DNA from 2 places in the Rhizobacter fulvus genome. Region 2 is predicted to be linked to the other one. Evidence: predicted binding sites of a transcription regulator. Region 2 holds the regulator's gene; the other holds the start of a gene.
What was found. Region 2 encodes LexA, which represses DNA repair genes until DNA is damaged. Its sites were predicted from a motif close to ACTGTATNNNNATACAGT; they were not measured.
Positions count from the first base shown of each region.

Region 1: dinB (DNA polymerase IV) is a predicted target of LexA. The motif match lies at 8,123-8,140, and genes of this name have one in related genera.

Region 1 is NZ_OZ224516.1:893,399-904,988, reverse strand. It holds gene ACWH49_RS04455 (Mpo1 family 2-hydroxy fatty acid dioxygenase) at 1-44, opposite strand, end outside; gene dcd (dCTP deaminase) at 180-749, shown strand; gene ypfJ (KPN_02809 family neutral zinc metallopeptidase) at 891-1,778, shown strand; gene ACWH49_RS04440 (hypothetical protein) at 1,779-2,045, opposite strand; gene ACWH49_RS04435 (MFS transporter) at 2,089-3,252, opposite strand; gene ACWH49_RS04430 (alpha-hydroxy acid oxidase) at 3,269-4,420, opposite strand; gene ACWH49_RS04425 (LysR substrate-binding domain-containing protein) at 4,493-5,410, opposite strand; gene ACWH49_RS04420 (group I truncated hemoglobin) at 5,450-5,881, opposite strand; gene ACWH49_RS04415 (DUF3034 family protein) at 5,892-6,788, opposite strand; gene dinB (DNA polymerase IV) at 6,866-8,092, opposite strand; gene ACWH49_RS04405 (SUMF1/EgtB/PvdO family nonheme iron enzyme) at 8,332-9,492, shown strand; gene ACWH49_RS04400 (GGDEF domain-containing protein) at 9,619-10,716, shown strand; gene ACWH49_RS04395 ((2Fe-2S)-binding protein) at 10,838-11,320, shown strand; gene ACWH49_RS04390 (xanthine dehydrogenase family protein molybdopterin-binding subunit) at 11,331-11,590, shown strand, end outside.
Region 2 is NZ_OZ224516.1:5,219,400-5,230,989, forward strand. It holds gene ACWH49_RS24695 (MarR family winged helix-turn-helix transcriptional regulator) at 1-159, shown strand, start outside; gene ACWH49_RS24700 (organic hydroperoxide resistance protein) at 200-625, shown strand; gene ACWH49_RS24705 (GspE/PulE/PilB domain-containing protein) at 759-1,823, shown strand; gene ACWH49_RS24710 (putative bifunctional diguanylate cyclase/phosphodiesterase) at 1,864-4,095, opposite strand; gene ACWH49_RS24715 (hypothetical protein) at 4,291-4,683, shown strand; gene ACWH49_RS24720 (hypothetical protein) at 4,718-5,140, shown strand; gene ACWH49_RS24725 (asparaginase) at 5,119-6,090, opposite strand; gene lexA (transcriptional repressor LexA) at 6,183-6,875, shown strand; gene ACWH49_RS24735 (helix-hairpin-helix domain-containing protein) at 6,877-7,188, shown strand; gene ACWH49_RS24740 (DUF1993 domain-containing protein) at 7,193-7,705, opposite strand; gene ACWH49_RS24745 (D-2-hydroxyacid dehydrogenase family protein) at 7,812-8,819, shown strand; gene ACWH49_RS24750 (MFS transporter) at 8,819-9,997, shown strand; gene ACWH49_RS24755 (chromate transporter) at 9,994-10,590, shown strand; gene ACWH49_RS24760 (chromate transporter) at 10,587-11,132, shown strand; gene ACWH49_RS24765 (hypothetical protein) at 11,146-11,590, opposite strand, start outside.

The sequences.
Region 1 (11,590 bases), 4.3 Mb from region 2:
TGGTATTGGGCGTACCCGCTGAGCAGGTCGGTGGCAGCACGCATCAGGGGTCTCCAAAGGGCCTTTCCAATTTGTCAATGGTAGGTGAATCGCCGGCTGCATGCCACTTGACGCCCCATACCGGCGCGGCCCACGGGGTCGGGCTCCCTACAATCCGTGCATCTTCCGCAGAGGCACGCATGAGCATCAAGAGCGACAAGTGGATCCGGCGCATGGCCGAGACGACCGGGATGATCGAGCCGTTCGAGCCCGGGCAGATCCGCGCCGACGCCGAGGGCCGCAAGATCGTCAGCTACGGCACCAGCAGCTACGGGTACGACATCCGCTGCGCACCCGAATTCAAGGTGTTCACGAACATCTACAGCACCGTGGTCGACCCGAAGAACTTCGACGAGAAGAGCTTCGTCGACATCCATGCCGATGTCTGCGTGATTCCGCCCAACAGCTTCGCGCTGGCGCGCACGATGGAGTACTTCCGCATCCCGCGCAACGTGCTGACGATCTGCCTGGGCAAGAGTACCTACGCGCGCTGCGGGATCATCGTCAACGTCACGCCGTTCGAGCCCGAGTGGGAGGGCTACGTGACGCTGGAGTTCAGCAACACCACGCCGCTGCCGGCCAAGATCTACGCCGGGGAGGGCTGCGCCCAGGTGCTGTTCTTCGAGAGCGACGAGGTCTGCGAGACGAGCTACAAGGACCGCGGCGGCAAGTACCAGGGCCAGCGCGGCGTGACCCTGCCGAAGACGTGATGTGACCTTCGTCGCACGGCCGCCCGAGCGACGGCCGCGCGGCCTGTATTCCGACACCGCCGTGTCGGACTCGCGCGCTACCATCCCTTCGCCACCGCACGCGGGCAGCTCGACCCGCGGCCTGCGCACAAGGAGAAGACGATGAGAATGGACGGCCAGGAAGAGAGCTCGAATGTCGAGGACGCGCGCGGATCGGGTGGCGGAGGCGGTGGCGGCTTCCGGTTCGGCGGCGGCGGGATCGGCATCGGCACGATCGTCGTCGCGCTGATCGCCGGCTGGATCTTCGGCATCAACCCGCTGACGCTGCTGGGCATGTTCTCGGGCGGTGGCGGCCAGTCGGTGCAGATGGCGCCGCAGGCGCCGGCCGCGCGGCCGCCGGCCGGCGACCCGGAAGCCAAGTTCGTCTCGCAGGTGCTGCGCAGCACCGAAGTCGTCTGGACCGACGTGTTCCGCGAGGCCGGCAAGACCTACCAGCCGCCGAAGCTGCGTCTGTACACCGAGAGCGAGCGCACCGGGTGCGGCCAGGGCCAGGCGGCGATGGGCCCGTTCTACTGCCCGGCCGACGGCAAGGTCTACCTCGACACGAGCTTCTTCCAGGTGATGTCCAAGCGGCTGGGCGCGCCCGGCCAGTTCGCGCAGGCCTACGTGATCGCGCACGAGGTCGGCCACCACGTGCAGAACGTGCTCGGCATCAGCGACAAGGTCGATGCCGCGCGTCAGCGCGGCAGCGAGGCGCAGGCGAACGCGATGAGCGTGCGCCTCGAACTGCAGGCCGACTGCTTCGCCGGCGTCTGGGCCAAGCGCTCGCAGTCCGAACAGGGCTGGCGGCTCGAGCAAGGTGACATCGAGACGGCGCTGAACGCCGCCTCGCAGATCGGCGACGACACGCTGCAGCGCAAGTCGCGCGGCCAGGTCGTGCCGGAGAGCTTCACCCACGGCACCAGCGCGCAGCGGGTCGGCTGGTTCAAGCGCGGCTTCGAATCGGGCACGCCCGATCAGTGCAACACGTTCGAGGCGCGGCAGCTCTGACTAGCGGAGCGCGACCATCCAGTCGCAGCGCAGGCGGCGCTTGTTGTGCAGCCAGCGCCGCACGGCCACATACAGCCCGGGCAGGAACAGTACGCTGAGGCAGGCCCCTTCGGCCCAGCCTGAGTGCAGCAGGAAGGCGGTGGGGGCGCCGATCCAGCCCATCAGCCAGATGGTCAGCACGGCGTCCCACAGCGCTTTCTCGACCGGGTGACGGCGTCCCTGGCGCTGGTGCCAGAGCTTGAGTTCCTGATACTGCTGCAGCGTCATCGAAGCCTCTGCCGGATTCCCTCACCGCCGCTTCAATGTATCCCTATCGGCGCCGCAACGCACCCGCCGCGACCAGGCTCAGCCCGACCAGCGGCAGCCCCACGCCGAACGCCCAGCGGATGCCGAAGGCCTGCGCCACGTAGCCGAGCAGTGGCGGCCCGAGCAGGAACGCGACGAACGAGATCTGTGCCAGCGCCGCGACGTTGGTCGCCGGCGCACGGTCGGTGCGCTGTGCCGCGGCCGACATCGCGAGCGGGAAGATCGCGCTCGTGCCGACCCCCATCAGCGCGAAGCCCAGCAGCGCCGCCCATGCGGCTGGCGCCGCGAACACCAGCAGCGTGCCGCCCCCCAGCACACCGAGCAGCACGCGCGCGACGACCACCGGTTGATGCTTCTCGACGAAGCCGTCGGCGAAGAAGCGCGTGATCGCCTGCGCCGCCGCGCCGGTCGCCACCGCGGCGCCGGCCAGGAACGGTGGGGCGCCGAAGACGTCGCGCATGTAGATCGCCGACCAGTCCGCGCCTGCGCCTTCCAGCACCATCGCCGACAGCGCCATCGCGACCAGCAGCATCACGCCGCCCGTCGGCCGGGCGAAGCGGGCGGCCGGCGCGCCGCTGGTGGCGGCGCGGTGCGGGGCCGCGTCGAAGCGGCCGAGCAAGAGCGCCAGCCCGGCGACCTCGAGCGGGACGACGAGCGCCAGGTGCCACTGTGGCGAGACCCCCACCTGCGACAGCGCCGCGCCGAGCAGGCCGGCGACGAAGAAGCCGACGCTCCAGAAGGCATGCGCCCGGTTCATGAAGCGCCGGCCGGTCTGGTGCTCGACCCGGTCGGCCTCGAGGTTGACGACGACCTCGATCGCGCCGATGCACAGCCCGGCGGGCACGAGCAGCAGGAAGAAGGCCGTCGGGGTCCGGGCGTGGGCCGCGATGGCATAGAACACCGGCAGCAGGGCGCTCAGGCCGAGCAGCGCGCGCCGGTGGCCGAGGCGTTCGAGCCACGGGCCGGCGAAGGTCAGCGACACCATCGTGCCGCAGGCGGTGCCGATCAACGCCAGCCCGAACGCGCCTTCCGCGACCCCGAGGCCGCGCTGGATCTCCGGCAGGCGCGGGAAGATGCCGCCGATCGCGAATGCGTAGAGGAAGAAGGCGGCGTAGACCCGCCACGCCAGCGGCAGCGGCAGTCCCGATCGGCGCAACGGTGTCGGCAAGTTCAGGTCGGAGAGGTCAGCCCGGGGCGGTGCCCGGCAGCAGGATGCGGCGGTCGACGTTGCGGATGTCGGTGTGGCCGCAGAAGGCCATCGTCACGTCGAGTTCCTTGGCGATGATCTCGAGCGCCTTGGTCACGCCGGCCTCGCCCATCGCGCCCAGACCGTAGAGGAACGAGCGGCCGATCAGCGTGCCCTGCGCACCGAGCGCGACGGCCTTCAGCACGTCCTGCCCCGAGCGGATGCCGCCGTCCATCCAGACCTCGATCCCGTTGCCGACCGCCGCCTTGATCGCCGGCAGCGCCTCGATCGACGACGGCGCGCCGTCGAGCTGGCGGCCGCCGTGGTTGGAGACCACCATCGCGTCGGCGCCGCTCGCGACGGCCAGGCGCGCGTCTTCCTCGTCCATGATGCCCTTCAGGATCAGCTTGCCGCCCCAGCGCTTCTTGATCCACTCGACGTCGTTCCAGTCGAGCTTGGGGTCGAACTGCTCGCGCGTCCAGGTGCTGAGCGAGCTCATGTCGCTGACGCCCTTGGCGTGGCCGATCAGGTTGCCGAAGCCGTGGCGCTTCGTCCCCGCCATGCCCAGGCACCAGCGCGGCTTGGTCATCAGGTTCAGGATGTTCGCGAGCGTCGGCTTCGGCGGCGCGGTCAGGCCGTTCTTCAGGTCCTTGTGACGCTGGCCGAGCACCTGCAGGTCGAGCGTCAGCATCAGCGCGCTGACGTTGGCGGCTTTCGCGCGGTCCATCAGCCGGTCCATGAAGTCGCGGTCGCGCATCCAGTAGAGCTGGAACCAGAACGGCGCGCGCGTGGCCTGGGCGATGTCCTCGATCGAGCAGATGCTCATCGTGCTGAGGGTGAACGGGATGCCGAACTTCTTCGCGGCGATCGCGCCCAGCATCTCGCCGTCGGCGTGCTGCATGCCGGTCAGGCCGGTCGGTGCGATCGCGACCGGCATCGCCGTGTCGACCCCGGCCATCGTGGTGCGGATCGAGCGGCCTTCCATGTTCACCGCGACGCGCTGGCGCAGCTTGATCTTCTGGAAGTCGCTCTCGTTGGCGCGGTAGGTGCTCTCGGTCCACGAGCCCGAATCGGCGTAGTCGTAGAACATGCGCGGCACGCGCTTCTCGGCCAGCACGCGCAGGTCTTCGATGTTGGTGATCACGGGCATGGTCGTTTGTCTCCGGGTGCTGTTTCGCCGGCGATGCTAGCGGCGCACGCCGCGCAGCGGCCGGAAAGATTTTCAGCGCGGGCCGGAAACCAGCGCCAGTGCGTCGGTTGCGACCTGCGCGCAGGCCCGGCCCAGCCACTGCGCGAACAGCGCGGCCGCCCCGCCCGGCGCATGCGGCATCACGTAGTACTGTGTGGCCGGCCGCGCCAGCACGCCGAACGGCAGCGCGACCAGCGCCCCGCTCGCGAGCCACGTCCGCGCCAGGCTCGGCCGCGCCAGCGCGACGCCCTGCGCGCTGACGGCCGCTTCGAGCGTCAGGCCCAGGTCGACCAGCTTCGGGCCGTGGGTCGGTTCGGCCCAGTCGAGCCCGGCCGCGGCGAACCAGGGCGCCCAGGGCTCGAGCGGCGTGCGTAACAGCGGCGCGCCGGCCAGGTCGGAGGGCGCGTGCAACGCGGGCAGGCGGGCGAGCAGCGCGGGCGCGGCCATCGGCAGCACCACGTCGTCCATCAGCGGCGTGCCGCCGCCGGCCGCGGCGTCGCCGTGGCGCACCTCGACATCGGCGTCCGAGTTGCCGGCGTCGAGGTAGGGGATCGACAGCAGCACCTCGAGCTCGACGTCGGGGTGGGCGCGCGTGAAGGCTTCCAGGTTCGGCACCAGGATTTGCCGCGCGAAGGTCGGCGTCGCGGTCACGCGCAGGCGCGTGGTGCGCTGCACGCTGCGCTGGTGCAGCGGTACGGCGGCCAGCATCGCCAGCGCGGCGCTCACCTGCGTCAGGTATTCCTTGCCGCTCGCCGTCAGCGCAAGCGCCTTGGGGCCGCGCGTGAACAGTGCGGTGCCGAGCAGGTCCTCGACGGTGGCGACGCGTTTGGCGACTGCGCTCGCGGTGATGTTCAGCGCGTCGGCGGCACGCTCGAAGCTGCCCAGCCGCGCCGCCGTCTCGAACGCGCGCAGCCCGTCGATCGACGGCAGGCGCAGGGCGGGCGGGGGCATCGCGGGATCATAGCCGCGGCCTGCGCGGTGGCCGCCGCTTCAGTGCTTGTTGATGATCTCGCGGTGCATCGGCGCCAGCTTCGCGAGCAGGCGGTTCTGCGCGGTGAACGGTATGCCCTGCGCGTCCATGCTCTGCTGCAGCACCTCGACCAGCGCGTTGAAGTTGCTCTTGGTGATGTCCTGCCCGTCGTGCACCGTCTTCATGTCCTTGCCCTTGCGCTGGCACGGCCCACCCGAGACCTCGCAGAACTGGGCGGCGAGCTGCGCCTTGAATTCCTTCTGGTCGGTGTCCCTGAAGAACGGGTTCATGCGCGGGTCGGCGAGCAGCCGCTGCATGAAGTCGTCGGTCAGCTTGACGAGGCCGGACTGGCCGCCGAGTTGGCGGTACAGCGTGTCGTCGAGCTGGGGCTGCGCGAAAGCCGAGCCGGCGGCCAGCACGGCGACGAGGAGGGTGAGCTTGAAGGCGTTCATCGGAGAAGCGTCAGTACGCGAGTTGGACGGACAGGTAGCCGCCGGTCTGGCGTTCGTGGCCGACGATGTTGCCGAGGTCCACATACGCAGCGGTGATCGAGAGGTGCTTGCTCGGCGCCCACGCGACGAACACATCCTTCCACGCGTGTTCACGGAACGCGGCACCGGCGAAGCCGAGGTTGTCCGGCTTGGCGCGGACCTCGGCACCGACCGCCAGCGTCCTGTGCAGCAGGTAGGCGACCGAGATCTCGGGTTTGAAGCGGTAGCCACGTCGGTCGGTCGCGCCGAAGCCGAGCAGACCGTTCTGGTTCGCCTTCGTCGCACGCAAGGTGCCGTTGACGAGAATCCCCTGCGCGAGGAACAGCTTGGTCGCGCTGAGGTACAGGTCGACCCCGTCGCGTTTCGCGCCGACCGAGTCGAGCACGCCGCCGACCGCGTCGCCCGGGTTCAGACGCTTGAACTCCGCGCCCACCGCGATCTGCGGCATCCAGGTGTCGCTGTCGAGCACCGCCTCACCGGCCAGCTTGATCTTGACGCCGACGATGTCGACCCTCAGGGTGGTGTCGGGGACGACGACGCCCGCATCGAACGCCTGGCGCGCGAGCGAGAGCTCGACCCGGTCCCTGAAGCCGAAGGCGGCGCCGTACGTTGTCAACCCGTAATCCTGGGTCTTGGCGCGGGTGACGAATGCGGTGGCGCCGGTCTCGCCGCTCGTGGCGTAGCTGCCGATCACGGCCCACGGCGTGAGACCCCCGCCGGCCGCGCCGTCGATGCTCGAGACCCCGCCGGTCAGCAGCAATTTGCCGCGGCCATCGCCGGGGGGGAAGGTTTGCGACTGGGCCGCTGTGGCGACCATCAACGAAAAAGCGAGCGCGACGACGCGCGGGGAGGTTGATCGTGACTGCATGCCCGTCACGATAGACAAACCTGTCGCTCTTGATCGGGCGTAATGCGCGGCGTTTGGTGGTCAAACAGCAGCCGTTGTCACGCCGGCGGCGGCGCGTCGAACAGCGGCAGGCCGAGGCCGGCGCCGGGTTCGCGCGCCGTGAACACGCTCGCGGCCGAGTCGCCGGTGTGCAGCGGCGCGACCAGGTCGGTCAGCGTGGCCAGCGCGCCGGCGCGCACGCCGAGCAGCCGCAGCCGGCGGCTCAGGTCGACCCGCTTCAGGCATTCGCCGGCGGCGCGGCGGATCGTCTTCGCGTCCATCGTGTGCGCGGGCAGGCTCAGGTCGCGGGTGACGATCCTGAAATCGTCGAAGCGCAGCTTGACGCCGATCGTGCGGCTTGCGTAGCCCTTGCGCGCCAGGTCGCCGGCGAGCTTCACGCACAGGTCGGTGAAGATCTCGCCGAGCACGGCGCGATCGCGCACCGCGTGCAGGTCGCGCTCGAACGTGGTTTCGCGGCTGATCGACTTGGGTTCGCTGAACGTGACGACCGGTCGCTCGTCGCGCCCGTGCGATGCGGCGTGCAGCCACGCACCGTAGCTGTTGCCGAAGTGCTCGACCAGCCAGGCCGGCTCGGCGGCGGCGATGTCGCCGACGGTGTGCAGCCCGAGCGCGGCGAGCTTCTCGCTCGCCTTCGGCCCGATGCCGTTGACCTTGCGCGCGGCGAGCGGCCAGATGCGGATGGGGATGTCGGCCTCGGCGAGCAGGGTCAGGCCGTTCGGCTTGTCCAGTTCGGAGGCGAGCTTGGACAGCAGCTTGTTCGGCGTCACCCCGATCGAGCAGGTCAGGCCACCGGTGGCGTCGGCCACCGCGTCCTTCAACTGCTGCGCGACCGCGCGGCCGGCGTCGCGCTGCGCGCCGGGCAGGTCGGTCAGGTCGATGTAGATCTCGTCGATGCCGCGGTCCTCGACGACCGGTGCGATGGCCCGCACCGCGGCCTTGAACAGGCGCGAGTAGTGCCGGTACTGGTCGAAGTCGACCGGCAGCAGCACCGCATCCGGCGCCAGCTTGGCCGCCTTCATCGTGCCCATCGCAGAGAACACGCCGAGCGCGCGCGCCTCGTAGGTGCTGGTGGTGATGACGCCGCGGCCGGTGTAGTCGCGCAACAGCGCGTACTCGCGGCTGCCGTCGGCCCGCAGCACCGGCTGATGCCGCCGCCCGCCGCCGATCACGACCGGCCGGCCGCGCAGATCCGGGTAGCGCAGCAGTTCGACCGACGCATAGAACGCGTCCATGTCGAGGTGGGCGATCAAGCGCTGCGGCGGCATGACGTGGCGGGCGGGGAGGGACGGTATGACACTGTGGTTGTATACAGTATCACGCCCTCCGCACGCCGGGCGCCAATTGTTCGCAATGCCGATGGCGTCCGGGGCGACGAACGTCGCTGGTCCCGCATACCCGAGCTGGCGCCGATGCCTGACTGAGCGCGGGTCTTCGCCGTGTGGAAGCCGGCGCTGCCACAATCGTCCGCGTCGTCAGGCGGGAGTCGCAAGTGCAGGGTGTGGAGATGGCGGACGTGGACACGGCGCACATGCGGCGCGCCGGGCGGGAGCTGCTCTCGCTTGCGCTGATGGACGCTCGCAACCACAGCCTGCGGTGGGCGGCGGCGTTCGAGGGCGCGGCGTGCGGCGCTGCACCGCTGCTGCAGGAGCTGGGGCGCCTCGGCTGGTTCCAGGAGTTCTGGTTGGCCCGCAACGTGCAGCGCCAGCGCGGCCCGCGCGGCGATGCGACGCGGCCGCGTCTTGCGTCGATTTTGCCCGGCGCCGATGCCATGTTCGAGACCGGCGCCGTGGCGCCGCTGCCCGATCTGCAGACGATCCGCCAGTACCTGGTGGACAGCCTGGAGATGACGCTCGAGCTGCTCGAGCACGCCGCGGAGGACGACGACGCGCTCTACTTCTACCGCCTTGCGCTGCTGCGCGAGGACGCGTGTGTCGAGCGCTTCGCCGTGCTGTCGCAGATGCTCGGGTTCGACACCGGTCTGCGCGCGCCGTTGACGACCCGGCCGGTGCGCCCGCCGCTGCTGTTCCCGGCGACCCGCTGGCGGCTCGGCAGCGCGCCGGGCGGCTTCGTGCCCGATCGCGAGCATTGGGCGCACGAGGTGGCGCTGGCGGAGTTCGAGATCGACGCGCAGGCGACCACCTGGGCCCAGTACGGCGAGTTCGTCGAGGACGGTGGCTACGACGATCGCCAATTCTGGAGCGATCCTGGCTGGGCGTGGGTGCAGGCGCAAGGGCGTCGCACACCGCGCTTCGTCGACCAGATGCGCCAGGGCGTGCTGCAACAGCGCTTCGGCAAGCTGGTGCGGGTGCCGCTCGCGCAGCCGGCCCTTCACGTGAGCTGGTTCGAGGCCGACGCCTGGTGCCGCTGGGCCGGCCGCCGGCTGCCGGGCGAGGCCGAGTGGGAAGCGGCTGCCGTTCAGGGCGCGAGCCGCGGCTTCCGCTGGGGCGAGGTGCGCGAGTGGACCGCCGGCACCTTGCGCCCCTACCCGGGACACGCCGGCACGTCGCCCGGACAGGACGACGACACGGCGCTCGTCGGCGTCGCGCGGGTGCTTCGCGGCGCGTCGTTCGCCACCCGCGGGCGCCTGCGGCACGAGCACGCGCGCGACGCGGCGTTGCCGACGCACGACGAGGGCTTCTGCGGCTTCCGCAGTTGTGCGGTTTGACGCGTTAGCGCTCGCCGTTCACTGCCTTCGCGGCTTGAGCCCTGACATACGCTGCCGAAAGCAGGTTCAGCCGCGGGCGCCATCCAGTTCCGGCGCGCCCGTCTCACTTCCGGTCTTCTCGTGTCCATGGGCTCCGCGCGCTTCTCTCACCTGTTCCGGCCCTCGCCCGAGTTCACCGAACGCAAATTCGCTGAGCACCTCGCGTACAGCAAGCTGATGTTCTGGGCCATGGCGCCGTACCTGGCGTGCATGTGGGCCTGGGATTTGACGCTCGACCCGGTTGGCGCCCCCGACGTGCTGTGGCACCGGCTCGCCTTGGGTCCGCTCGCGGCGGCGTGCGGCGCGACGATCGGCACGCCTCGGCTGCCGGTGCCCACGCGGGTGAGACTCATCTCGGTCTGCGTGACCCTGTCGATCGCGGTGTACTACCTGATCTGCGCCCGCCTGAACCAGGGATTCACGTTCGGCGTCGGCGCCTTCGTGTTCGTGCAGATGTGCGGCTTCCTGCTGTGGCCGGGCTTTCCGTTCGGGTGGGTGGTGCTTCTGCACGTGATCGGCGCCGCGGTGCCGCAACTGCTGGCGGTGCTGCTGGCGAACCCCGGGTTCCCGCACCCGCAGTACGCCGTGCTGGTCTGGCCGACGACCGTGCTGGCGCTGGCGGCGCACTGCATGATTCATTCGGACTACCTGACCAAGGAGGCCCTGCGGGATCGCCTGGTCGAGATGGCCACGCGCGACCCGCTCACCGGCGTGCTGAACCGCCGCACCTTCATGACCGAGGCGCTCGACCGCATCGCCCAGTGCGCCGGCCGCCGGCCCGGCATCTCGGTGCTGTTCATCGATGCGGATCACTTCAAGCAGATCAACGACCGGCACGGTCACGCGGTCGGCGACGCGGTGCTGGTGCAGCTGGGTGAGGTCATCCGCAGGCAGTTGCGCCGCTGGGACTTGTGTTGCCGCTGGGGCGGCGAGGAGTTCGTCGTGCTGCTGTGCGAGCCGGACGAAACGCGCGCCGTGCTGGTCGCGCAGCGCATCCTGCGGGCGATCCGCCAGGCGAGCCTGCCGGTCGAAGGCGGGCCGCCGGTCACGTTCACCGCCAGCATCGGCCTGGCGCGCGCCGAGGCGGCCGCGCTGCGGCTCGAGGTGCTGATCGACAAGGCGGACCAGGCGATGTACGCCGCCAAGACGCTGGGCCGCAACCGCGTGGCGGTCGCTGCCGCGTAGAGCCACCTGCCGAGTCCTAGGGAAACCCCGCGCTGTGCGTCGGGGCGGTGTGCTCGAACAATGCCTCAAGCGCCCTTCGAGCGTGAAGCATTCCCCCGCGATCCCCCACAGGAGACTCACCGTGAGCGTTCCCATTTCATTGACCGTCAACGGCCAGGCCGTCAACGTCGACGTCGACCCGCGAACCCTGCTGGTGCAGCTGCTCCGCGAGAACCTGCAACTGACCGGCACGCACGTCGGCTGCGACACCGCCCAGTGCGGCGCTTGCACCGTGCACATGAACGGCCGGGCGGTCAAGTCCTGCTCGATGCTGGCGGCGCAGGCCCAGGGCGCGACGATCACGACGATCGAGGGATTGGCCCAGAACGGAACAATGCACCCGATGCAGGAGGCCTTCCGCGAGTGCCACGGGCTGCAATGCGGCTTCTGCACGCCGGGCATGGTGATGTCCGCGGTGCAACTGCTGGCCGACAACCCCAAGGCCACCGAGGCCGAGATCCGCGAGGGCCTGGACGGCAACATCTGCCGCTGCACCGGCTACCAGAACATCGTCAAGTCGATCCAGTTCTGCCAGTCTGGCGCCAAAGCCAGCCTGGCCGCCTGAGGAGAACACCATGACCGACATGTCCGTTCCCCCCATGAGCCCCATCGGCCAATCGGTGAAGCGCCGCGAGGACGCGCGCTTCCTGACCGGCGCCGGCCAGTACACCGACGACGTCGTGATGCACGGCCAGACCTACGCCGCGTTCCTGCGCTCGCCGCACGCGCACGCGCGCATCAAGTCGATCAACCTCGACGCCGCCAAGAAGGCGCCCGGCGTGGTGCGCATCTTCACCGGCCAGGACCTGGCCGACGCCAAGGTCGGCGGCCTGCC
Region 2 (11,590 bases):
CTGACCGACGCCGGCCGCGCGCTCCAGCGCCGCGCGGTCGGCGTGCCGCAACAGGTTGCGTGCGCCACGGGGTGCAAGCTGACCGAGATCTCCGCACTCACGACGCGGCTGCAGCAGCTGCGCGACCACGTGGCCGACCACCTCGCGCTGGCTGCGTGACTCCGATCCCTTCCCCCACCCGCAACCAAGGACCTCGCCCATGAAGCTCGACAAAGTTCTGTACACCGCCCACGCCACCTCGACCGGCGGCCGCGAAGGCACCTCGAAATCGTCCGACGGCGTGCTCGACCTGAAGCTCACGACCCCGAAGGAAATGGGCGGCAACGGCGCGGTCGGCACCAACCCGGAACAGCTGTTCGCGGCCGGCTACTCGGCCTGCTTCATCGGCGCGATGAAGTTCGTCGCGATGAAGCAGAAGATCGCGCTGCCGGCCGACACCTCGATCGCCGCCGATGTCGGCATCGGCCCGATCCCGGCCGGTTTCGGCATCCAGGTCGCGCTGAACGTCTCGATCCCCGGCATGGAGCGCGAGGCGGCGCAGAAGCTGGTCGAGGCGGCGCATCAGGTCTGCCCGTACTCGAACGCGACCCGCGGCAACATCGAGGTCACGCTGACCGTCGTCTGATCGCCGATCACCGCGAATGCGCACGCATTCGCGGTGTTTTCTGAGGCTCGGCGGGCCTGCGCGGCGTTATCGTAAATGTGGCTCAAGTGTGACCCAGAGCCGCCGATGAACGATCAACGACCTGCCGCGCGCGATGCCCCTGACCCCGTTCCCGACCCTGATGTCCGACGAGCCCGAGCGCTTCGGCTGGCCTGCGCTTCCGTTCGACTGGCGCCACCGCCCGCCGCCCGGCATCGACGTCCCGCAACCGTGCCGCATCGAGAGTGTCGTCGGCACGCCGGTCGACGGCGAGATGACCGGGTTCGATGCGCTGCAGCGCACGCTGCACTTCCGCACCTCGCGTGACGGCACGATCGTCGAACTGCCGTTCACCCGCTTCCGCCGCCTCACCCTGACCACGCCGCTGCAACCCGCACTGAGCGCGTCCGGCGCGCCGGCAGAACGCGTGCCGGCCGCCGCCCAGGAGCGCGACTACCGGCTCCAGGGCGCCGGCACCGTGACGCCGATCACCGGCCGGACCTGTGGCCGCGTCGAGACCGCGGACGGCATGTTCCTGTTTCCGCCGGTGCAGGAGGAGTCCGCGCTGCAACGCGTCTTCGTGCCGCGCAGCGCCTACATCCGCAGCGAATTCGGCGCGTCGGCCGAGGAGATTGCTGCCCGCATGTGGATTTCGAGCCCGCACGAGCTGCTCGCGGCGATCGAACGCCAGCAGCGCATGCCGATCCTGCCGCTCGGCCATTCGCTGCTCGAACTCGGGCTCCTGACCGAATCGCAGCTCGAGCGCGCGCTGGCACGCCAGTCGGCCGCGCGCGACGTGCCGCTCGGCGAGATGCTGGTCAAGGACGGCCTGATCTCGCGCGGCGACCTGCAGACGGCGCTCGCGCACAAGATGGGCTATCCGCTGGTCGACCTCGGTCGCTTCCCGATCGACCCGAAGGCGGCGGCCAAGCTGCCGCGACGCGTCGCGCTCGGCCTGCACATGGTCCCGCTGCTTCTGGTGAAGGACCAGCTCATCGTCGCCGTCGACAAGCCGGCGCGCGTGATGAAGCTCAAGGGCGTCAACGCGATCACGGGCGTGACCGTGACGCCTGTGCTCGCGTCGCGCATGCAGATCATGCTCGCGCAGGACCGCCAGAAGAACGACATCTGGTCCGGCCACGTCGCCGACAAGCTGCCGTTCTTCGCCAGCACCATCTGAGCCGCTCGTCCGGCCCGGCCCGGCGCGCGCCGCGCCAGCGTCAGAAGATCGAGTTGCTGTTCGGCAGCGTGCTGGCGAAGCCGTTCGAGCGCGAGGTCACCCGGTCATGCTGGCTTTGCGGCACCGTGGACGTGACCGCCCGCCGATGGGCCAGCAGCTCCTGCTGCGAGATCGGTCGCGTCTCGCCGAACAGCGAGGGCTTGAACGCGATCTCGCGCTCGCGGTCGTCGCTGGCCCACAGCAGCAGCGCGCGCGCCGACATCGGCTTGGCGAAAAGGTAGCCCTGCAGCTCGTCGCAGCCCATCTTGATCAGCAGGTCGCGCTGGCTCTCGGTCTCGACCCCCTCGGCAACGACCTTCAGGCCGAGCGCGTGCGCCAGGCGGATCACCGCATCGACGACGGCCCGTGCGTCGGCACCGGTCTCGATGTCCATCACGAAGCTGCGGTCGATCTTGAGTTCCTCGGCCGGCAGCTTGCGCAGGTAGCCCAGGCTCGAGTAGCCGGTCCCGAAATCGTCGATCGACAGGTGCACGCCGGCTTCGCCGAGGCGCTGGAAGGTGACCTGCGTGGCACGCGTGTCCTCCATCGCGACCGACTCGGTGATCTCGCAGGTCAGCAGCGACGGATCGATGCGGTGCCGTGCCAGCGCCGTCGTGATGCGCTCGACCAGGTCGTCCTGGCGCATCTGGAAGGCCGACAGGTTGATCGCGACGCGCATGCGCAGGCCCTTGTCGCGCCACGCCCGGGATTGCCGGCAGGCGTCCTCGATGACCCAGTTGCCGAGCGTGCCGATCAGGCCGAAGCGCTCGGCCACCGGGATGAACGTGGCGGGGCCGATCATCCCCTTGGTCGGGTGCTTCCAGCGCAACAGCGCCTCCGCCGCGGTGACCCGGCCGGACAGTGCATCCACTTTCGGCTGGTAGAACAGTTCGAGTTCGTTGTTCTCGAGCGCCAGGCGCAGGTCGCGCTGCAGGTCGAGCTGCTCGTGCGCATCGGCCTCCATGCTCGGCTCGAAGAAGCAGTAGCACGCGCCGCCCGAACGCTTGGCCGCGTACATCGCGGCATCGGCGCGCGCGATCAGCTTCGGCTGCGCGCCGCCGTCCGGATAGAAGACGATCCCGATGGAACACGAGATCACCACCTCGCGGCTGCCGATCGAATACGGCTCGCTCAAGGTCGCCAGCATGCGCGTGGCGACTTGCGCCGCGTTCTGCTCGTCGACCTCGCCTTCGAGCAGCATCAGGAATTCGTCGCCGCCGACGCGGGCCATCGTGTCCGCCGAGCGCGAGATCCGCCGCAGCCGGTCGCCCACCTGGCGCAGCACCGCATCGCCGCTGCTGTGGCCGAAGGAATCGTTGATCGGCTTGAAGCCGTCGAGATCGATGAACAGCACCGCGAGCCGCTCCCGGGCCTGGTCGGCGCGGCCGACCGCGGCCACGAGCTTGTCCTCGAACACGAGCCGGTTCGGCAAGCCCGTGAGCGCGTCGTGGTACGCGATCTTCTGCAGGTCGGAGTTCGCCTGGCGCAGCGAACGTTCAAGGCCGTCGGCCCGCTCGGCGAGGTGGCGCTCGATGCGTGACATGAAGCGCACCACCGACAGCGACACCGCGGCCGCGATGCCGGCAAGCCAGCCGGCATGCGGGCTCGGCAATCCGGGCATGGTGTCGGGTGCGCCGAACGAGACGTCGTCGCCCACCACGAGCCACAGGAAGGCGGCGAATGCGACCCCTGCGGCAGGCCCGGCCCAGCGCGCGCGGCGCTCGGACCATCGCAGCAGGCCTTCGCTGGCCAGCAGGTACGCGACCAGCGTCAGGCTCGCGCCGATCAAGGTCAGGTCGAGCGGCCAGCTCTGCGACCACAGCGGCGCCCAGGCGTTGACAGGCTGCAGCGACACCAGCATCAGGCTGCTCGACACCAGCACCCCGAGCGCGAGTCCGGCGCTGATGCGCAGCCAGCTGCGCCAGCCGGGCAGCGCGATCGAGACCGCGGCGAAGACACCGAACGCGGTGCCGACGCTCACCAGCCAGGACGCGAGCAGCAGTGCGCCGTCGTGGGACAGGTCGAGCGCCCCATGGCGCGCCAGCAAGGTCATCAGCAACGCCGCCGACAGGCTGGTGCCCCATGCCGCCGCGCCACCCAGCAGCCAGCCCCAGGGGCTGGCGTGGCGCTTGGTGCGGGCGCGCCGCACCAGGTCGAGCGCGACGAAGGGGAGGTACAGGCACAGCGCCATGACCCCCGCATACAACGCGCTGCGCATCCAGTCGTCGTCCATCGAACATCCTCTCCGACAACGTCGCTGCGGGGCGACGAACCCGTGGTGGCGGAACCGAGCGCGGACGCTCAGACCGGTGATCCGGCTTTATCGACGGGCGGTCCGTCGACTTGATGGAAATGTTTCCCGACTGCAAAGAGACCGGGGGATTGCGCGGCTAAAGTATCGCCAGCGCCAACCGATAGGCAGTGAACCATGCAAGACCTCACCGCATTGCTGTTCGCCATCCTCGCCATCGCCGTGACGGCCATCGCGTCGCGCTGGTGGTATCGCCGCGAGCGGCTGCGGCTCGAGAGCAAGCTTGGCCGCGTCAACGCGGACCGTGACGTGTTGCACGAACAGGTCAAGAAGGCCCGCGAGCAGGTCGCGCAGCTTCAGAAGGAACTGTCCGCCCGGCGCCAGGCCGCCACGGCCCTGACCAAGGCCGCACCGGCCGCGGCGGTCCATGCCCCGATGCCGACCGGTCCCGCGGCGAATGCGCTTGCAGGCGGGCTGCTGTTCGAAGCGCCGCAACTCGCGGCACATGGCTTCGCCGACACGCAACCGTTCAGCGAGAGCACCTTCCCGGGATTGCGCCCGCGCGCCTGATCACCTGTCGCAGCACGCCGAAGGCGCCCTGACGATGCGCAAGCTGTTGCCGCTTTTCCGGTTCCCGCTGACCTTGCTGCGCGCGGCCGCGCCGGCGCCGCCCAGGGGCCCCAAGCCGCCCGAACTGATGACCGACTCCGACTGGGTGCGCCATCGCGCGCCCCGCCGCCACCGTGACGAGGTGCTGTCGGACGCCGCCGTGGCCTGGCTGGCGCGTCTGCCGGACGACTTCCGGCCCGACCTGTTGGCCGCGCGCTACCCGCGAATTGCCAACCGCATGGCGCTGCTGTGGCGCGATCCCGGCCTGATCGAGGAGTATCTCGACGACCTGCTGGTCGCACGGCGCCCGAATCGCCAGGGCTTCGCGCCCGAGGTGGCAAGCGATCTGCAGTCGCTGCAGGTCCTGAACGAGCACCGCCTCTACGGCGCCGGCGATCAGGACGACCGCGCGGCCTGAGCCGCCGCCGAAGCCGCCATCAGGCGCAGCATCAGTTCGATCCGCGCCTTCGTGGGCGTCAGCGCACCGGCAGACGGGAAGGCGGTGTCGCCCGAGTCGATGATCCGCCCGTCGAGGCAACGCGTGCTGCGCCAAACCGACACGCCGGCGTCCTGGGCTGCTGCCAGCGCCCGCTCGAGGCGCTCGTGCACGCTGCCGTTGCCGGTGGCCGCGACGACGATGCCGCGCGTGCCGGCGGCACACAGCGCGGCAACGATCTCGCCGCTCGCGCCGGCATGGCTGGTCACGATCTCGACCGCCGGCCACGCCCCCGCATCGGCGGGCAGCTGTGCCGCGCCGACCAGCGCCGGCTCGCATGGCCACTCGCGAAACCGCCCCAGGACGCCCTCCTCCACCACGCCCAGCGGCCCCGCATCGCCCGACGCGAACGCGTCGAGCCGGTAGGGATGCACTTTGCGCACGTCGGCGGCGGCGTGCAGCCGACCCGCCAGCAGCGCCGTCACGCCGCGGGCGCCGGGGGTGCGCGCCACCGTGACCGCGTCGAGCAGGTTTTGCGGGCCGTCCGCTTGCAGCGCCGTTGCGGGCCGCATCGCCGCGGCCAGCACGATCGGCCGCGCCGGTGCCAGCGTGCGCTGCAGGAACCAGGCGGTCTCCTCGAGCGTGTCGGTGCCGTGGGTGATGACGATGCCCGCCACCTCGGGCCGCGCGAGGTGGTGTGCGCAGCGCAGCGCCAGCGCATGCCAGACCGCGTGCGTCATGTCCTTGCTGTCGAGTTGCGCGATCTGCTCGGCCTCGATCGGTGCGCCGGCCAGTGCCGGGACCGCTGCCAGCAGCTGCGCGACACCCCGCTGTGCGGCCACGTAGCCGACGTTGTCCGTCGCCTCACTCGCGGCGCCGGCGATGGTGCCTCCGGTCCCGAGCACCACGACGATCGACGATACGTTTTGCATTTTTGCGCCAGCTGGATGAAAATACAGGTACTGGATGGATCGTCAGCACCGCTCAGCCGTGCCGACGGCGCATCCGCTTTCAAGGACGCCCAGTGTACGAACCGCCCAAGCTCACCGATCGCCAGCAGCAGATCCTCGACCTCGTGCAGAGCGCGATCGAGCGCACCGGCGCCCCGCCGACTCGCGCCGAGATCGCCAGCGAGCTCGGCTTCAAATCGGCCAACGCGGCCGAAGAACACCTGCAGGCGCTGGCGCGCAAGGGCGTGATCGAGCTGGTCGGCGGCACGTCGCGCGGCATCCGGCTTCGCTCCGAGACGCTGCGTCAGCTCAACCAGCAGCGCGGCAAGCAGTTCGCGCTGCCGCTGCCGAGCCTGGCGCAGCTCACGCTGCCGCTGGTCGGCCGCGTCGCCGCCGGCAGCCCGATCCTCGCGCACGAACACGTCGACCAGACCTACCTGATGGAGGCCAGCGTGTTTCCGCGCCGGCCCGATTACCTGCTGAAGGTCCGCGGCATGAGCATGCGCGACGCCGGCATCATCGACGGCGACCTGCTCGCCGTGCAGCGCGCCAAGGACGCCAAGAACGGCCAGATCGTCGTCGCCCGGCTGGGTGACGAGGTCACTGTCAAGCGCTTTCGTCGCACGCGCAACAGCATCGAGCTGATCCCCGAGAACCCCGATTTCCAGACCATCGTCGTGCCCACCGGCGGCGCCGATGCGGGCGAGATGCAATTCGAGCTCGAGGGCCTGGCGGTCGGGTTGATCCGCAACAACATGATGCTGTGAGATGCCGGCAGCGACCGTGATCAAGTCACCCAAGGCGGCCAGCGCCGCCGAGTGCGCGACGCTGGAGCAACTGCCCAACATCGGGCCGTCGCTCGCGGCCGACCTGCGCTCGATCGGCATCGGCCGGCCGGCCGACCTGCGCGGTCAGGACGCCTACGCGCTCTACCGCAAGCTGTGCACGGCGTCCGGGGAGCGCCAGGATCCGTGCGTGCTCGACACCTTCATGGCCGCCGTCGATTTCATGAACGGGGCCGCCGCCGCGCCCTGGTGGCGCTACACGCCACAGCGCAAGGCGCAGTTCGGGCAACTCTGACAGTTCAGCCCTTCGGCGCACCCAGGAAGTCCATCTTCCCGATTTCGACGCCGTTGTGACGCAGCAGCGCGTACGCCGTCGTCGCGTGGAAGAAGAAATTCGGCAATGCGAAGTGCTTCAGGTACGCCTCGCCCTTCATGACGATCGGGCCGGTGCGGCGCGGCAGCGTCACGTCCTTCTCTTCGGTGCCGTCGATGCTGTCGGCGGGCACCGACTTGACGAACTCGATCGTCGCGGCGATGCGGGCGCGCAGGTCGGCCAGGGTCTGCTCGCTGTCGTCGAACTTCGGCGCGTCGACGCCGGCCAGGCGGGCCATCAGGAACTTGGCGGTATCGCAGCAGATCTGCACCTGGGTCGTGAACGGCAGCATGTCGGGGGCCAGACGCGCCGCCAGCAGGACCGCGGGGTCGAACTTCTTCGCGGTCGCGTGGGCCTCGGCCTTGTCGAGCCAGGCCGACAGATTCGTGAGCATCGTGACGAAGATCGGCGCGCTGGCCGAGTGCATGGTGATCGACATGGGTCTGTCTCCAGGGTCGTGGACAAGGGAGCGGGGATGCTACAGGCCTTCTTGCGGCCGTGCACAATCGGGTCCGACACAGGCACCGACGGACCCTCCCGACCTCGTGAACATCATCATCCTCGACGACTACCAGGACGCGGTGCGCAAACTCAAGTGCGCGAGCGTGATGGAGCAGCTGAACGCCAAGGTCTTCACCAACACCGTGAAGGGCATCGGCCAGCTCTCCGTGCGATTGCGCGATGCGGACGTGCTGGTGCTGATCCGCGAGCGAACCCAGTTCCCGAAGCAGCTGCTCGAAAAGCTGCCCAAGCTGAAGCTGATTTCGCAGACCGGCAAGGTCGGCTCGCACATCGACGTGGAGACCTGCACGCGCATGGGCATCGCGGTGGCCGAGGGCGTCGGCTCGCCGGTCGCGCCGGCCGAGCTGACCTGGGCGCTGATCATGGCGGCGATGCGCCGCCTGCCGCAGTACATCGGCAACCTGAAACACGGCGCGTGGCAACAGTCGGGGCTGAAGGCGGCGTCGATGCCGCCGAACTTCGGCCTCGGCATGGTGCTCAAGGGCAAGACGCTGGGCATCTGGGGCTACGGCAAGATCGGCCAGATGGTGGCCGGCTACGGCCGCGCCTTCGGCATGCACATCACGGTGTGGGGCAGCGAGTCGGCGCGCGAGCGCGCCACGCGCGACGGCCATGTCGCGGCGCCGAGCTGCGAGGCTTTCTTCGAGGCCTGCGACGTGCTGACGCTGCACCTGCGGCTGCATGACAGCACGCGCGGCGTCGTCAAGCTCGACGCGCTGTCGCGCATGAAGCCGACCGCACTGCTCGTCAACACCTCGCGCGCCGAGCTGATCGAGGAAGGCGCGCTGGTCTCGGCGCTGAACCGCGGCCGCCCGGGCATGGCGGCGGTCGACGTGTTCGAGAGCGAGCCGATCCTGCAGGGCCACCCGCTGCTGCGGCTCGAGAACGCAGTGTGCACGCCGCACATCGGCTATGTCGAACAGGACAGCTACGAGATGTACTTCAAGGCCGCGTTCGACAACGTCGTCAACTTCATCAACGGCACGCCGACGAACATCCTCAACCCCGAGGCGCTGAAAGTGATGCGCTGATGCCGGAGTCGTCGCAGCCTGCGGCAGGGGTCCACGCCAGCTTGCGCTGGGCACTGATGTTCGGCAACTTCGTGATCGGCTGCGGCGTGATGTCGGTGGCCGGCACGCTCAACGACATCGCGCGCTCGCTGGACGTGTCGGTCACGCTCGCGGGCCAGCTGATCGCGATCGCCGCGGCCACGATGGCGTTCGGCGCCCCGCTGCTGGCGGGCTGGGTCGCGGCCTTCGATCGTCGCCGGCTGCTCGCACTCGCGCTGGTGTGGTACGGCGCGGGTCATGCGCTGAGCGCGCTGATGCCGAGCTACGCAGCCCTGTGGCCGGTGCGCGCCGTCACGATGCTGGCCGCGGCGGTGTTCACGCCGCAGGCCGCCGCAGCGATCGGGTACATGGCCGCGCCGCATGAACGCGGCCGGGCGATCACCTTCATCTTCCTCGGCTGGTCGGTCGCCTCGGTCGCGGGGCTGCCGATGTCGGCCTGGATCGGCGAGACCTTCGGCTGGGAGGTGGCGTTCGCGACCGTCGCGGCGCTGTCGATCGTCGCGGCCGCCTGGGTCTTCGCGGTGATGCCCGACGGCGTGCGCCCGGCCGCCCTGTCGATGCGCGCCTGGAAGGACGTCTTCACCAGCCCTGTCCTGATGGCGATGGTGCTGGTCACCGCGCTCTCGGGCGCCGGGCAGTTCACGCTGTTCTCGTACTTCGCGCCTTACTACAAGCACCAGCTCGGCGCGAGCACCGAGCAGATCACGATGCTGTTGATGTGGTTCGGCGCGTTCGGGCTGGTCGGCAATGTGGTGCTGACGCGGGTGATCGATCGGGTCGGGCCGAACGTGGCGGTGGCGGTGGCGCTGTCGCTGATCGCCGTCTCGCTGCTGCTGTGGCCGTTCGGCAGCACGCTGGTCGGCACCGCGGTGATCCTGATCCCGTGGGCGCTGGGCTGCTTCTCGTCGAACTCGACCCAGCAGGCGCGCCTGGGCATGGCGGCGCCGGCGCTGGCTCCCGCGCTGATGGCGCTGAACACGTCGGCGATCTACCTGGGTCAGGCCGTCGGCGCGTCGAGCGGCGGCTGGCTGATCTCGCATGGCGGTTATGCGCCGTTGAACTGGTGCGGTCTGGCCTGGTTGCTCGCGGCGATCGGGTTGAGCCTGTGGGCCGGCAGCCGCAAGGTGGCGTTCGCATGACACCGGCCACGGGCGCGCTGCAGGACGGCACCGACGTTGCGGTGCCGCAGTCGCTCGGCGAGTTGTTCCTTGCGTTCAACCGGCTCGCGCTGCAGGGTTTCGGGGGCGTGCTGCCGGTGGCGCAGCGCGAGCTGGTCGAGCGCCGCAACTGGTTGACCAAGGACCAGTTCGTCGAGATGCTCGCGATCAGCCAGGTGCTGCCGGGCCCGAACGTCGTCAACCTGGCACTGATGTTCGGTGACCGCAGCTTCGGCACACGCGGTGCGATGGCTGCGCTCGGTGGGATGCTGCTGGCCCCGATGGTCATCGTGCTGGCGCTGACGGCGCTCTACGTGCGCTTCGACCAGTACCCGATGGTGACCGGCGCGCTGCGCGGCATGGGCGCGGTCGCGGCGGGGCTGATCCTGTCCACAGGGCTGAAGCTGCTCGGCACGCTGCGCCGCAACGCGATGGGATTGCCGATCTGCCTGGGCTTCGGCGCGCTCACGCTGATCGGCACCGCGTGGCTGCGGATTCCGCTGGTGTGGGTCATCGCCGGGCTCGGCTCGGTCGCGATCGTCGTCGCGTGGTGGCGGCTGAAGGCGGCGCGATGAAGCTCGACGCGACCGACCTGTTCGGCCTGTTCACCCATTTCCTGATCCTGAGCCTGCTCGCGGTCGGCGGCGCGATCACGACAGTGCCCGACATGCACCGCTACATCGTCGTCGAGCACCACTGGCTGACGGACGCCCAATTCACCGCGTCGATCGCGATCGCGCAAGCAGCGCCCGGACCGAACGTGTTGTTCGTCGCCGTGCTCGGTTGGAACGTGGCCGGGCCGCTGGGCACGCTGGCGACGATGACCGGCATCCTGGTGCCGTCGACGCTGCTGTCGTTGTGGGCGACGCGCTGGGGCGCGCAGCGGCGCGAGACGCGCTTCGTGCGCGCCTTCACCGCCGGGCTGACGCCGCTGACGCTGGGCCTGCTGCTCGCGACCGGCTGGGTGCTCGCCGAACCGTACCTGCGCGACCCGGCGCACCGCTGGGGCGCGCTCGCGCTGATCGTCGTCAGCATCGCCGTGATGCTGCGCACCAAGCTCAGCCCGATGTGGCTGGTCGCGCTCGGCACCGTGTCCGGCGCACTCGGCCTCGTTTGAGGCCGGCGATCCTTCAGCCGAGCGCGCGCTCGACCACGCCGGGCAATGCGCGCAGATCGTCCACCACCGCACTCGGCAGCTCCGACCAGTCGCTGGACGCGTTCGCCTCGTGCGTCGACGCGACCAGCACGTCGGCCCCGCCGTCGGCCGCTGCGCTGACCATCAGGCTCAACGGCATGGCCGGCCGCGAATCGGCCTCGTTCATCACCACCAGCGTGCCGCCGATCGACGAGGCCAGAACCAGCACCGGCGGCGCGCCGGCCACCCGCGCCAGGACCGACAGCCCGCGGTCGCGCGCCGCCAGCTCGATGCGCTGAAGCGTTTCGCTCACATCGTAGCGACTGTGGCGCAGCAGGCGCAGCCCATGGCTGCGTTCCGACTCGGAAGCGCCGCGCAGCGGAATCATCGCGGCCATCACGACGGCCAGGCTGCCGGTCATCCACAGGCGGAACGGGCGA